DNA from 3 places in the Oceanobacillus sp. FSL K6-0127 genome. Region 2 is predicted to be linked to each of the others. Evidence: a T-box and tRNA genes for the amino acid it is inferred to sense, from the RefSeq annotation. Region 2 holds a T-box; the other regions hold tRNA genes.
What was found. A T-box is a leader RNA that pairs with one kind of tRNA and senses whether it is charged. The one in region 2 lies ahead of tyrS (tyrosine--tRNA ligase), so its partner is inferred to be a tRNA-Tyr.
Positions count from the first base shown of each region.

Region 1: it encodes a tRNA-Tyr, which carries the amino acid that the T-box ahead of tyrS (tyrosine--tRNA ligase) is inferred to sense. The anticodon was not compared.
Region 3: it encodes a tRNA-Tyr, which carries the amino acid that the T-box ahead of tyrS (tyrosine--tRNA ligase) is inferred to sense. The anticodon was not compared.

Region 1 covers NZ_CP150287.1:1,733,751-1,737,001, reverse strand. Annotated here, with positions in the region: gene MHH64_RS08755 (peptidoglycan-binding domain-containing protein) at 1-509, opposite strand, end outside; tRNA gene MHH64_RS08750 (tRNA-Leu) at 1,083-1,166, opposite strand; tRNA gene MHH64_RS08745 (tRNA-Cys) at 1,174-1,247, opposite strand; tRNA gene MHH64_RS08740 (tRNA-Gly) at 1,258-1,332, opposite strand; tRNA gene MHH64_RS08735 (tRNA-Gln) at 1,336-1,410, opposite strand; tRNA gene MHH64_RS08730 (tRNA-His) at 1,437-1,509, opposite strand; tRNA gene MHH64_RS08725 (tRNA-Trp) at 1,524-1,597, opposite strand; tRNA gene MHH64_RS08720 (tRNA-Tyr) at 1,612-1,696, opposite strand; tRNA gene MHH64_RS08715 (tRNA-Phe) at 1,714-1,789, opposite strand; tRNA gene MHH64_RS08710 (tRNA-Asp) at 1,809-1,885, opposite strand; tRNA gene MHH64_RS08705 (tRNA-Met) at 1,891-1,967, opposite strand; tRNA gene MHH64_RS08700 (tRNA-Val) at 1,996-2,071, opposite strand; tRNA gene MHH64_RS08695 (tRNA-Glu) at 2,076-2,150, opposite strand; tRNA gene MHH64_RS08690 (tRNA-Ser) at 2,167-2,258, opposite strand; tRNA gene MHH64_RS08685 (tRNA-Asn) at 2,262-2,336, opposite strand; rRNA gene rrf (5S ribosomal RNA) at 2,456-2,571, opposite strand; rRNA gene MHH64_RS08675 (23S ribosomal RNA) at 2,724-3,251, opposite strand, start outside.
Region 2 covers NZ_CP150287.1:2,415,451-2,418,701, forward strand. Annotated here, with positions in the region: gene MHH64_RS11960 (transglycosylase domain-containing protein) at 1-1,146, opposite strand, end outside; T-box leader at 1,337-1,627, shown strand; gene tyrS (tyrosine--tRNA ligase) at 1,760-3,028, shown strand; gene MHH64_RS11970 (GNAT family protein) at 3,139-3,251, shown strand, end outside.
Region 3 covers NZ_CP150287.1:3,923,791-3,927,041, reverse strand. Annotated here, with positions in the region: rRNA gene MHH64_RS19275 (23S ribosomal RNA) at 1-150, shown strand, start outside; rRNA gene rrf (5S ribosomal RNA) at 216-331, shown strand; tRNA gene MHH64_RS19265 (tRNA-Glu) at 461-535, shown strand; tRNA gene MHH64_RS19260 (tRNA-Val) at 540-615, shown strand; tRNA gene MHH64_RS19255 (tRNA-Met) at 644-720, shown strand; tRNA gene MHH64_RS19250 (tRNA-Asp) at 811-887, shown strand; tRNA gene MHH64_RS19245 (tRNA-Thr) at 891-966, shown strand; tRNA gene MHH64_RS19240 (tRNA-Lys) at 980-1,052, shown strand; tRNA gene MHH64_RS19235 (tRNA-Leu) at 1,061-1,142, shown strand; tRNA gene MHH64_RS19230 (tRNA-Arg) at 1,224-1,297, shown strand; tRNA gene MHH64_RS19225 (tRNA-Ala) at 1,388-1,460, shown strand; tRNA gene MHH64_RS19220 (tRNA-Met) at 1,471-1,547, shown strand; tRNA gene MHH64_RS19215 (tRNA-His) at 1,573-1,648, shown strand; tRNA gene MHH64_RS19210 (tRNA-Ile) at 1,671-1,744, shown strand; tRNA gene MHH64_RS19205 (tRNA-Ser) at 1,765-1,857, shown strand; tRNA gene MHH64_RS19200 (tRNA-Phe) at 1,883-1,958, shown strand; tRNA gene MHH64_RS19195 (tRNA-Tyr) at 1,968-2,053, shown strand; tRNA gene MHH64_RS19190 (tRNA-Gly) at 2,070-2,143, shown strand; tRNA gene MHH64_RS19185 (tRNA-Ile) at 2,159-2,232, shown strand; tRNA gene MHH64_RS19180 (tRNA-Arg) at 2,299-2,372, shown strand; tRNA gene MHH64_RS19175 (tRNA-Asn) at 2,383-2,457, shown strand; tRNA gene MHH64_RS19170 (tRNA-Ser) at 2,461-2,551, shown strand; gene MHH64_RS19165 (PepSY domain-containing protein) at 2,761-3,063, opposite strand.

The DNA.
Region 1 (3,251 bases), 680 kb from region 2:
TGTGCTCTTAAAGAATAAAATAAGTTGCCGTCTGAGTCCTCATGAAGCTCGCCAGCGCTACTAAATACTAAATCATCATTATCAAGGGCATCCTCTGCATAAGCAATCGCTGTTTCTACTGTAAACAACTCTGCTTGATATTCGTCAAGTAGTAGTGTCCATGTATCAACACCGACAATCCCGTCCCGGACTAAACCATGCTCTGCTTGTAATTCACGGACTTGTTGGTCTGTATGTGGGCCAAAATTTCCATCGACTTCTGTTTCATGTCCAAAGTGATTTAACATCACTTGTATAAATTCAACTTCAAAACTTTGGCTACCCTGTTTGACAATCGGCTGTTCTTCAGGCGGCCAATTTAATATCGCTTCGTATCCTGGTGGTATTTCTGATTCTGATAGTTGAATCGAATCATTTTCCGAGGCTGCGTCTACAGTTTGAAAGGGAACAACTTGCACTGCTACAAGCATAACTGCAGGTATTACTGCTAACCATTTCTTTTTCAACATAATCTCCTCCTAAAATAATATAGACTTCGGCAGTCGCATAGGCAGATACGACAGTCGATCCCTTGTCATATCTTTTGTTATCCTCAGCTGATAGCCCGCACTATTATCCCGATGTATCGACGTCTGCATACAGATGGTGCATGGTGAGGCCAGTTTGGTCACAAGCGATAGGTCTATTTCCCTTTTTCCTTTCGCTCTCGACCACCTCCTTCGCCTTCTTATTCCAAGAGGTAATTAATTGAATATTTTACATATACCCTATTAAAAATGTGTGAAACACTTTATTGTGTACTTATTTTTATTTTTATCAATAATATTATCTATGAAACCTCAAAATGGCCATACATTTGCCAACCGCTATCTCTCCTATCTATCATTCGAATGTTGCTTTTCTTAATAGTAGCTTACCAGGTAGATTATACAAGAACATCTAGTTATCTCGTTCTATTGCTTGAATCTAACAAAGATTTTTTACTATTAGATTCTAAAATCCACAAAAAAACTCCTAAACCCTTAGATATAAAGGTTTAGGAGCCAAAATCCTTTTGTAATTTACTTAAATCATAATATCGATACCGGTGGTCGGGGTCGAACCGACACGTCCGTGAAGACACGGGATTTTGAGTCCCGCGCGTCTGCCAATTCCGCCACACCGGCATAGGTATGGAGGCGGTAACCGGATTTGAACCGGTGATAAAGGTTTTGCAGACCTCTGCCTTACCACTTGGCTATACCGCCAAAAATAAAATGGAGCGGAAGACGGGATTCGAACCCGCGACCCCCACCTTGGCAAGGTGATGTTCTACCACTGAACTACTTCCGCATATGGCTGGGCCACTAGGATTCGAACCTAGGGTACACGGGATCAAAACCCGATGCCTTACCGCTTGGCTATGGCCCAATCAATAAATTTGTTAATTATATGAGGGCGATCGATGGGGATCGAACCCACGTGTGCCGGAGCCACAATCCGGTGCGTTAACCACTTCGCCACGACCGCCATATAATTGTAAATGGCAGGGGTAGTAGGAATCGAACCCACATTGACGGTTTTGGAGACCGTAGTTCTACCGTTAAACTATACCCCTATTATTTATTAAAATGGTGGAGGGGGGCAGATTCGAACTGCCGAACCCTGAGGGAGCGGATTTACAGTCCGCCGCGTTTAGCCACTTCGCTACCCCTCCAACTAAATTGAAGTAAATGGTGGCTCGGGACGGAATCGAACCGCCGACACACGGATTTTCAGTCCGTTGCTCTACCGACTGAGCTACCGAGCCATAATTAAAATATTTTAAATGGCGGTCCGGACGGGACTCGAACCCGCGACCTCCTGCGTGACAGGCAGGCATTCTAACCAACTGAACTACCGGACCATTTTTGGTTGCGGGGGCAGGATTTGAACCTACGACCTTTGGGTTATGAGCCCAACGAGCTACCAGACTGCTCCACCCCGCGGTATGAAATAAAGTATTAAGATGAAATATGGTGGAGGATGCAGGGCTCGAACCTGCGACCCCCTGCTTGTAAGGCAGGTGCTCTCCCAGCTGAGCTAATCCTCCATATTGGTGACCCGTACGGGATTCGAACCCGTGTTACCGCCGTGAAAGGGCGGTGTCTTAACCGCTTGACCAACGGGCCTTATTTTATGTAATAGTGGCGGAGAGCGAGGGATTCGAACCCTCGAGGCCGCGTAAACGGCCTACACGATTTCCAATCGTGCTCCTTCGGCCACTCGGACAGCTCTCCGTATGGCTCCACAGGTAGGATTCGAACCTACGACCGATCGGTTAACAGCCGATTGCTCTACCACTGAGCTACTGTGGAATAATCCAAAATGAAATCTATTTGGTTTTTCAAACATAAATTGCTCGTCCCACCAAATGAGATATTTTAGAGTAGCTTCATTCCTGTCATACAGCTCTTGTATGGTAAGGAATTTACTTGCCTGGCGGCGTCCTACTCTTGCAGGGGCAAAGCCCCAACTACCATCGGCGCTGAAGAGCTTAACTTCTGTGTTCGGCATGGGAACAGGTGTGACCTCTTCGCTATTGCTACCAGACAATATAATTATCACCCAAGTGAACCTCAAGAAAATCAGTGACAACCAATATTATAATCGTTTTTGAAAAAAAATCAAGTATAAAGTTAGGTTTTTATAAGGTTTATACCTTAAAAACTAAATAAGAGTAAACAAGACATCAAATAAAGAATTTAGTTAAGTCCTCGATCGATTAGTATCCGTAAGCTCCACGTGTCACCACGCTTCCACACCGAACCTATCAACCTCATCGTCTCTGAGGGATCTTACTCACTCGAAGTGATGGGAAGTCTCATCTTGAGGGGGGCTTCATGCTTAGATGCTTTCAGCACTTATCCTTTCCACACGTAGCTACCCAGCGATGCTCCTGGCGGAACAACTGGTACACCAGCGGTGTGTCCATCCCGGTCCTCTCGTACTAAGGACAGCTCCTCTCAAACTTCCAACGCCCACGACGGATAGGGACCGAACTGTCTCACGACGTTCTGAACCCAGCTCGCGTACCGCTTTAATGGGCGAACAGCCCAACCCTTGGGACCGACTACAGCCCCAGGATGCGATGAGCCGACATCGAGGTGCCAAACCTCCCCGTCGATGTGAACTCTTGGGGGAGATAAGCCTGTTATCCCCGGGGTAGCTTTTATCCGTTGAGCGATGGCCCTTCCATGCGGAACCACCGGATCACTAAGCCCGACTTTCGT
Region 2 (3,251 bases):
AGCATCGTAAATTTCTTTGTCAATTGTGGAATGAATTTCATAACCGTTATTTCTTAGCGCACGTGATGCAAGCTCTTCATATTCCTTGTTTAAAGCTTCATTTTTATTAAGATCCCCTGATGTATACCCATCTTCTTCAGCGAGAATTTTTTTAATGAGCTTGGTCGCTCTTTCCTCAATTTCAAAGGTTAATACTGGATATGTTTCCCTTGGAGATGGACTTTTTTCAGAGAAATCTGCGACAATATCATATTCTAATGCTTCTTCGTATTCTTCCTTTGTAATGTACTCCATATCATACATGCGATTAAGTACTGTTTTCATTCGGTTTATTCCTGGTTGGATACCTGCTTCATCCTTTAGACCACCACTATTGACAAACGGTGTGTAGGATGAAGGGCTTTGGGGTAGTCCAGCGAGATATGCGGCCTGAGGAAGATTAACTTCATCAGCATCAATACCAAAAATCCCCTTTGAAGCTGTTTGAACACCAGCAATATTTCTGCCTGAAGCATCCCTGCCATACGGCACAATGTTTAAGTAGGCTTCCAGAATCTCCTCTTTTTCAAAAAATCTTTCTAAGCGCAGCGCGAGCAACATTTCAACTGCTTTTCTTTCAAAAGAAACCTCATCAGTAAGAATTTGGTTTTTAATCAATTGCTGTGTTAATGTACTCCCACCAGTTTGGATAGAAGAATTGGTAACTTCCTGAACCATTGCACGAAGAATTGCCTTTGGTACAATTCCTTTATGCTCATTAAAATATTCATCTTCTGTAGCAATAACGGCCTGCGTTAAAATTGGTGAAATATTCTCTAATGTTGTTTCTTCACGATGTATATCGGAGTTTATATCACCAAAGTAAACATCATCAGCAAAGTATAGTTTCGATGTTTCTGAGTAATCATAAATATCCTGAGCCATCGTCTCATAGCTACGAATTGGTTCATCCTTTACAAGCGATGCGAAATAGCCCGCTCCAACAGCTCCTGCAAAAATAAATCCAATAAAACCTATAACAAGAACGAATAAAATAACATTCCACACCACATCGTAGGTAACGCGTGATGAACGCTGGATTTTCCCTGTTTTCCATAGGGTCGACAGCTTCTTCTTATATTCGAGCATTTTTTCTTTAAATTCCATTTGTGAACCCCCTAAATTTCATATATATTATAGCATATGAGTGTTTTTTGTTGTATCGTATTTAGAAATTAAATATTGCAATTGCATTACAGATGTGTTATGAATGTATATAATACATATTGCATGTTCAAGAACAAGGATAAATATGAATTTCTCAATTCTATTTAGCTGCTTGTTGAGCATCTTTTGATATGATGTGATGAAAGATCGCAGTAGCTTAGCAAATCCCTATTAAAGAGAGCTGGCGGAAGGTGCAAGCCAGTATACATTTGCAAGTGAATTACAATCTGGAGCATTTCTTTCGGTAGGAGCAGTGCATCTTTTAAAGAAGGATAAAAAGGCCCAACGAAGAAATTCGAAGTGTCATTTTACCTGACTTTGTACTTCTATACGGAAAGAACGGTGGAGACATCGTTAACAATCCCAAGTGGCTATTTTTTTAGCAACAAGGGTGGTACCGCGTGTTCAGCTCGTCCCTTTTTTTAGGGGCGAGTTTTTTGGTTTGCAGATAAGAAAGTGTGAAACTGCCTTATCTGCATAAGTGAACTAAGGTATTTGCTAAAAGGATTGCAAATGCCAGGTTTTTTAATAAAAAAGTAATGGAGTGTGGAGAATGGACATTTTACAAGATCTTGAAAACCGAGGGCTGGTCCATCAAGTAACGGACCGAGAAGGGCTAGAAAAGCATTTGAAAGAAAACCAAATTACATTATACTGTGGCTTTGACCCAACAGCCGATAGTCTGCATATTGGCCATTTAGTGCCATTAACCATGTTAAAAAGATTCCAACAAGCTGGACATAAGCCGATTGCGCTTGTAGGTGGAGGAACAGGAATGATTGGCGATCCAAGCGGAAGGTCCAGTGAACGTTCCTTGAACACGAGCGAGGTTGTCCACGGGTTTACAGAGAAAATCAGAGAGCAAATTAGTAAACTAGTTGATACTGATCAAGGTGATAATCCGGTACAGTCAAGAAATAACCATGACTGGCTTGGCAATATGACAATTATTGATTTTCTGCGGGATGCAGGAAAACATTTTGGAATCAACTACATGCTTGCAAAGGAATCTGTTTCTGCCCGAATTGAACAAGGAATTACATTTACCGAATTCAGCTATATGATTTTGCAGTCGCTTGACTACCTTAAATTGTACGAACAGGAAAATTGTACTTTACAAATTGGCGGTAGTGACCAATGGGGAAATATCACTGCAGGGATGGAACTTATCCGCCGTTCCAGAGAAGATGAAGACGAACAAATAAAAGTATTCGGACTAACAGTACCACTCATTACAAAAGCAGATGGTACAAAATTCGGCAAAACAGCTGGAAACGCGGTATGGTTAGACCCAGAAAAAACGACACCATATGAATTTTACCAGTTCTGGATTAATACAGATGATCGTGATGTTGCTAAATTCTTACGTTATTTCACATTTTTACCTGAGGAAGAAATTGCAGTCCTTGAGCAAGAAGTAGAACAGCATCCGGAAAATCGTGTTGCTCAAAAACGTCTTGCAGAAGAAATGACAAGATCGATTCATGGCGAAGCAGCGCTGAATCAGGCCATTAAGATATCAGCAGCATTATTTAGCGGTGACTTGAAGGAGTTATCCGCAAGTGATATTGAGCAAGGCTTTAAGGATGTACCAACATACGAAGCGGAAAAAGAGGATATTAACTTGGTGGACCTATTAGTGCAAGCTTCCATTTCTTCATCGAAACGCCAAGCAAGAGAAGATATTGGCAATGGAGCTGTATCTATTAATGGCGAACGACAACAAGATGTTAATTATGTGGTAACAGCGGCTGATCGTATTGAAGACCAGTTTACAATCATTCGCCGTGGAAAGAAGAAATATTTTCTTGTGCAATTTTAAAGAGAACGAATACTTGGCACGGATGTAATGACATTCGTGCCTTATTTAATTTAGCTGCTTTAATATTCGAAAAAATCCTTTATAATGAGTAGAACGAATGGAGGGTTTCGATGATTAAAGAAGACACTTATAGTGATTTGCCAAAAATTGAAACAGAACGTCTCATACTTAGAAAAATAACGAAACTAGATGTACCAGATATGTATGCATACTGTTCAGATCC
Region 3 (3,251 bases), 1.5 Mb from region 2:
GCATCTAAGCATGAAGCCCCCCTCAAGATGAGACTTCCCATCACTTCGAGTGAGTAAGATCCCTCAGAGACGATGAGGTTGATAGGTTCGGTGTGGAAGCGTGGTGACACGTGGAGCTTACGGATACTAATCGATCGAGGACTTAACTAAATTCTTTATTTGATGTCTTGTTTACTCTTATTTAGTTTTTAAGGTATAAACCTAAAAAAAATAGGTCTGGTAGCAATAGCGAAGAGGTCACACCTGTTCCCTTGCCGAACACAGAAGTTAAGTTCTTCAGCGCCGATGGTAGTTGGGGCTTTGCCCCTGCAAGAGTAGGACGCCGCCAGGCAAAAGATTATTTCACAGTACCTAAATGGTAGCACAACGACTATTTGTCGATTGATCGTGGATTCGAAGTTTAACTTTTGAAATCTACCTGTGAAATTATTTCTTTGTTTATACTTGGGAAAATTTACCTGGCCCGTTGGTCAAGCGGTTAAGACACCGCCCTTTCACGGCGGTAACACGGGTTCGAATCCCGTACGGGTCACCAATATGGAGGATTAGCTCAGCTGGGAGAGCACCTGCCTTACAAGCAGGGGGTCGCAGGTTCGAGCCCTGCATCCTCCACCATATTTCATCTTAATACTTTATTTCATACCGCGGGGTGGAGCAGTCTGGTAGCTCGTTGGGCTCATAACCCAAAGGTCGTAGGTTCAAATCCTGCCCCCGCAACCAAAAATATAAAATTAAATTAACTTGAAATAAGCTAAAGCTAGAAATACTGGATAAATGTATCCGCTAGTTTTAACATATATTATTATTATTGGTCCGGTAGTTCAGTTGGTTAGAATGCCTGCCTGTCACGCAGGAGGTCGCGGGTTCGAGTCCCGTCCGGACCGCCAGATGCCGGCCTAGCTCAATTGGTAGAGCAACTGACTTGTAATCAGTAGGTTGGGGGTTCAAGTCCTCTGGCCGGCACCATTTATTACAGTAGGAGCCATTAGCTCAGTTGGTAGAGCATTTGACTTTTAATCAAAGGGTCGAAGGTTCGAATCCTTCATGGCTCATCTCATATGCGGGTGTGGCGGAATTGGCAGACGCGCTAGACTTAGGATCTAGTGTCTTCGGACGTGGGGGTTCAAGTCCCTTCACCCGCATTTTATTACTTGTCAAGCGTATAAGTAATTCAGCGGTAGAGCATTATCTTGCCGTTTCAATTTTCTTACTCAGCACTATAGGCGCCCGTAGCTCAATTGGATAGAGCGTTTGACTACGGATCAAGAGGTTAGGGGTTCGACTCCTCTCGGGCGCGTTATTCCGGGAACTTTAGCTTGGTAGAGCCCTTGGTTCAGGACCAAGGTATTGCAGTTTGAACCTTGTTTTCCCGATTATCTTTCTACATGGGGCCTTAGCTCAGCTGGGAGAGCGCCTGCCTTGCACGCAGGAGGTCAGCGGTTCGATCCCGCTAGGCTCCATTTGAATATTGGCGGCGTAGCTCAGCTGGCGAGAGCGTACGGTTCATACCCGTGAGGTCGTGGGTTCGATCCCCTCCGCCGCTACCATTCAAAATTAAATAATTGTATAATGGCGGTCGTGGCGAAGTGGTTAACGCACCGGATTGTGGCTCCGGCATACGTGGGTTCAATCCCCACCGGTCGCCCCATTATATTATGAAGAAAATATTAGGACCCTTAGCTCAGTTGGTTAGAGCTATCGGCTCATAACCGATCGGTCGCAGGTTCGAATCCTGCAGGGTCCATTATAAGTTCACCGTAATGTGGAGGTATACCCAAGTCTGGCTGAAGGGATCGGTCTTGAAAACCGACAGGCGGGTCAAACCGCGCGGGGGTTCGAATCCCTCTACCTCCTCCATACATAAATAGTTAATTAAATAATTGGCTCGGTAGCTCAGTCGGTAGAGCAACGGACTGAAAATCCGTGTGTCGGCGGTTCGATTCCGTCCCGAGCCACCATTATAATGTGGAGGGATAGCGAAGTTGGCCAAACGCGGCGGACTGTAAATCCGCTCCCATCGGGTTCGTAGGTTCGAGTCCTACTCCCTCCACCATATTATATATTACAATGCGGGTGTAGTTTAGTGGTAAAACCTCAGCCTTCCAAGCTGATGATGAGGGTTCGATTCCCTTCACCCGCTCCAATTACCCTTTTCTTTGGGCCTGTAGCTCAGCTGGTTAGAGCGCACGCCTGATAAGCGTGAGGTCGGTGGTTCGAGTCCACTCAGGCCCATTCCTATATATTCTTACATTGGATTAAATTCCATACAATTGTATGTTATTATATACTTTTACATTTGCGCCCTTAGCTCAGTAGGATAGAGCAACAGCCTTCTAAGCTGTGGGTCAGAGGTTCGAATCCTCTAGGGCGCGTATAAACTATTCCACAGTAGCTCAGTGGTAGAGCAATCGGCTGTTAACCGATCGGTCGTAGGTTCGAATCCTACCTGTGGAGCCATTTGGGGAAGTACTCAAGAGGCTGAAGAGGCGCCCCTGCTAAGGGTGTAGGTCGTGTAAGCGACGCGAGGGTTCAAATCCCTCCTTCTCCGCCAGTATTTGGTTCACCAAGTGATAAGGATTTTGGTTTGTTTTTTTATCATAGGTTTAAATTCTGTTATCCCCTTAACTATATAATGAAATATCACTCCACAATTATGTAGGTCCACTACTTTTAAATCTTTTCCAAACTGATTGAAGTAATTCATACACAATTACATATAAAATGAGGAAAAGAGCATAACTCCATTCCTCATCCCACCGATTAATCTAACTCTATTTCAACTATTTCTCCAGTATTCATATTTATTGCTATTTCATATTTTACTCCTTGGGCAGTTATAACATCCACCTCATAAACCCTTACACCTTGTTTTGTGTCTAATTCTGCCTTAACAGCTTGACCAGGTACTTGTGCAAGTGCAATATCTATTGCTTCTTGAATAGTGATTTGACGTTGAAACTGTGGGGATTGGTTGTAATTTATTTGGTCATTCCATCCTTGATTTTGCCAGTGGTGTTGAGGCTGGTTATATAGATTTTGGTAATTCCAATTTCGATGCATCATGTATCATGCTCCTTCTTTGAATTCATTCAGTCACATTTTATGCATATGTCCCGAGTCTGTGTTGATGCCCGAATAAAATAGTGAAGAAGCCTATTTTAGTTTAACCGAACTATTGCGTTACATTTGATCAATAATGGAATATATCCAGCGCTTCTCCTGTCTTTTATAATATAGTATGATAGTAATGG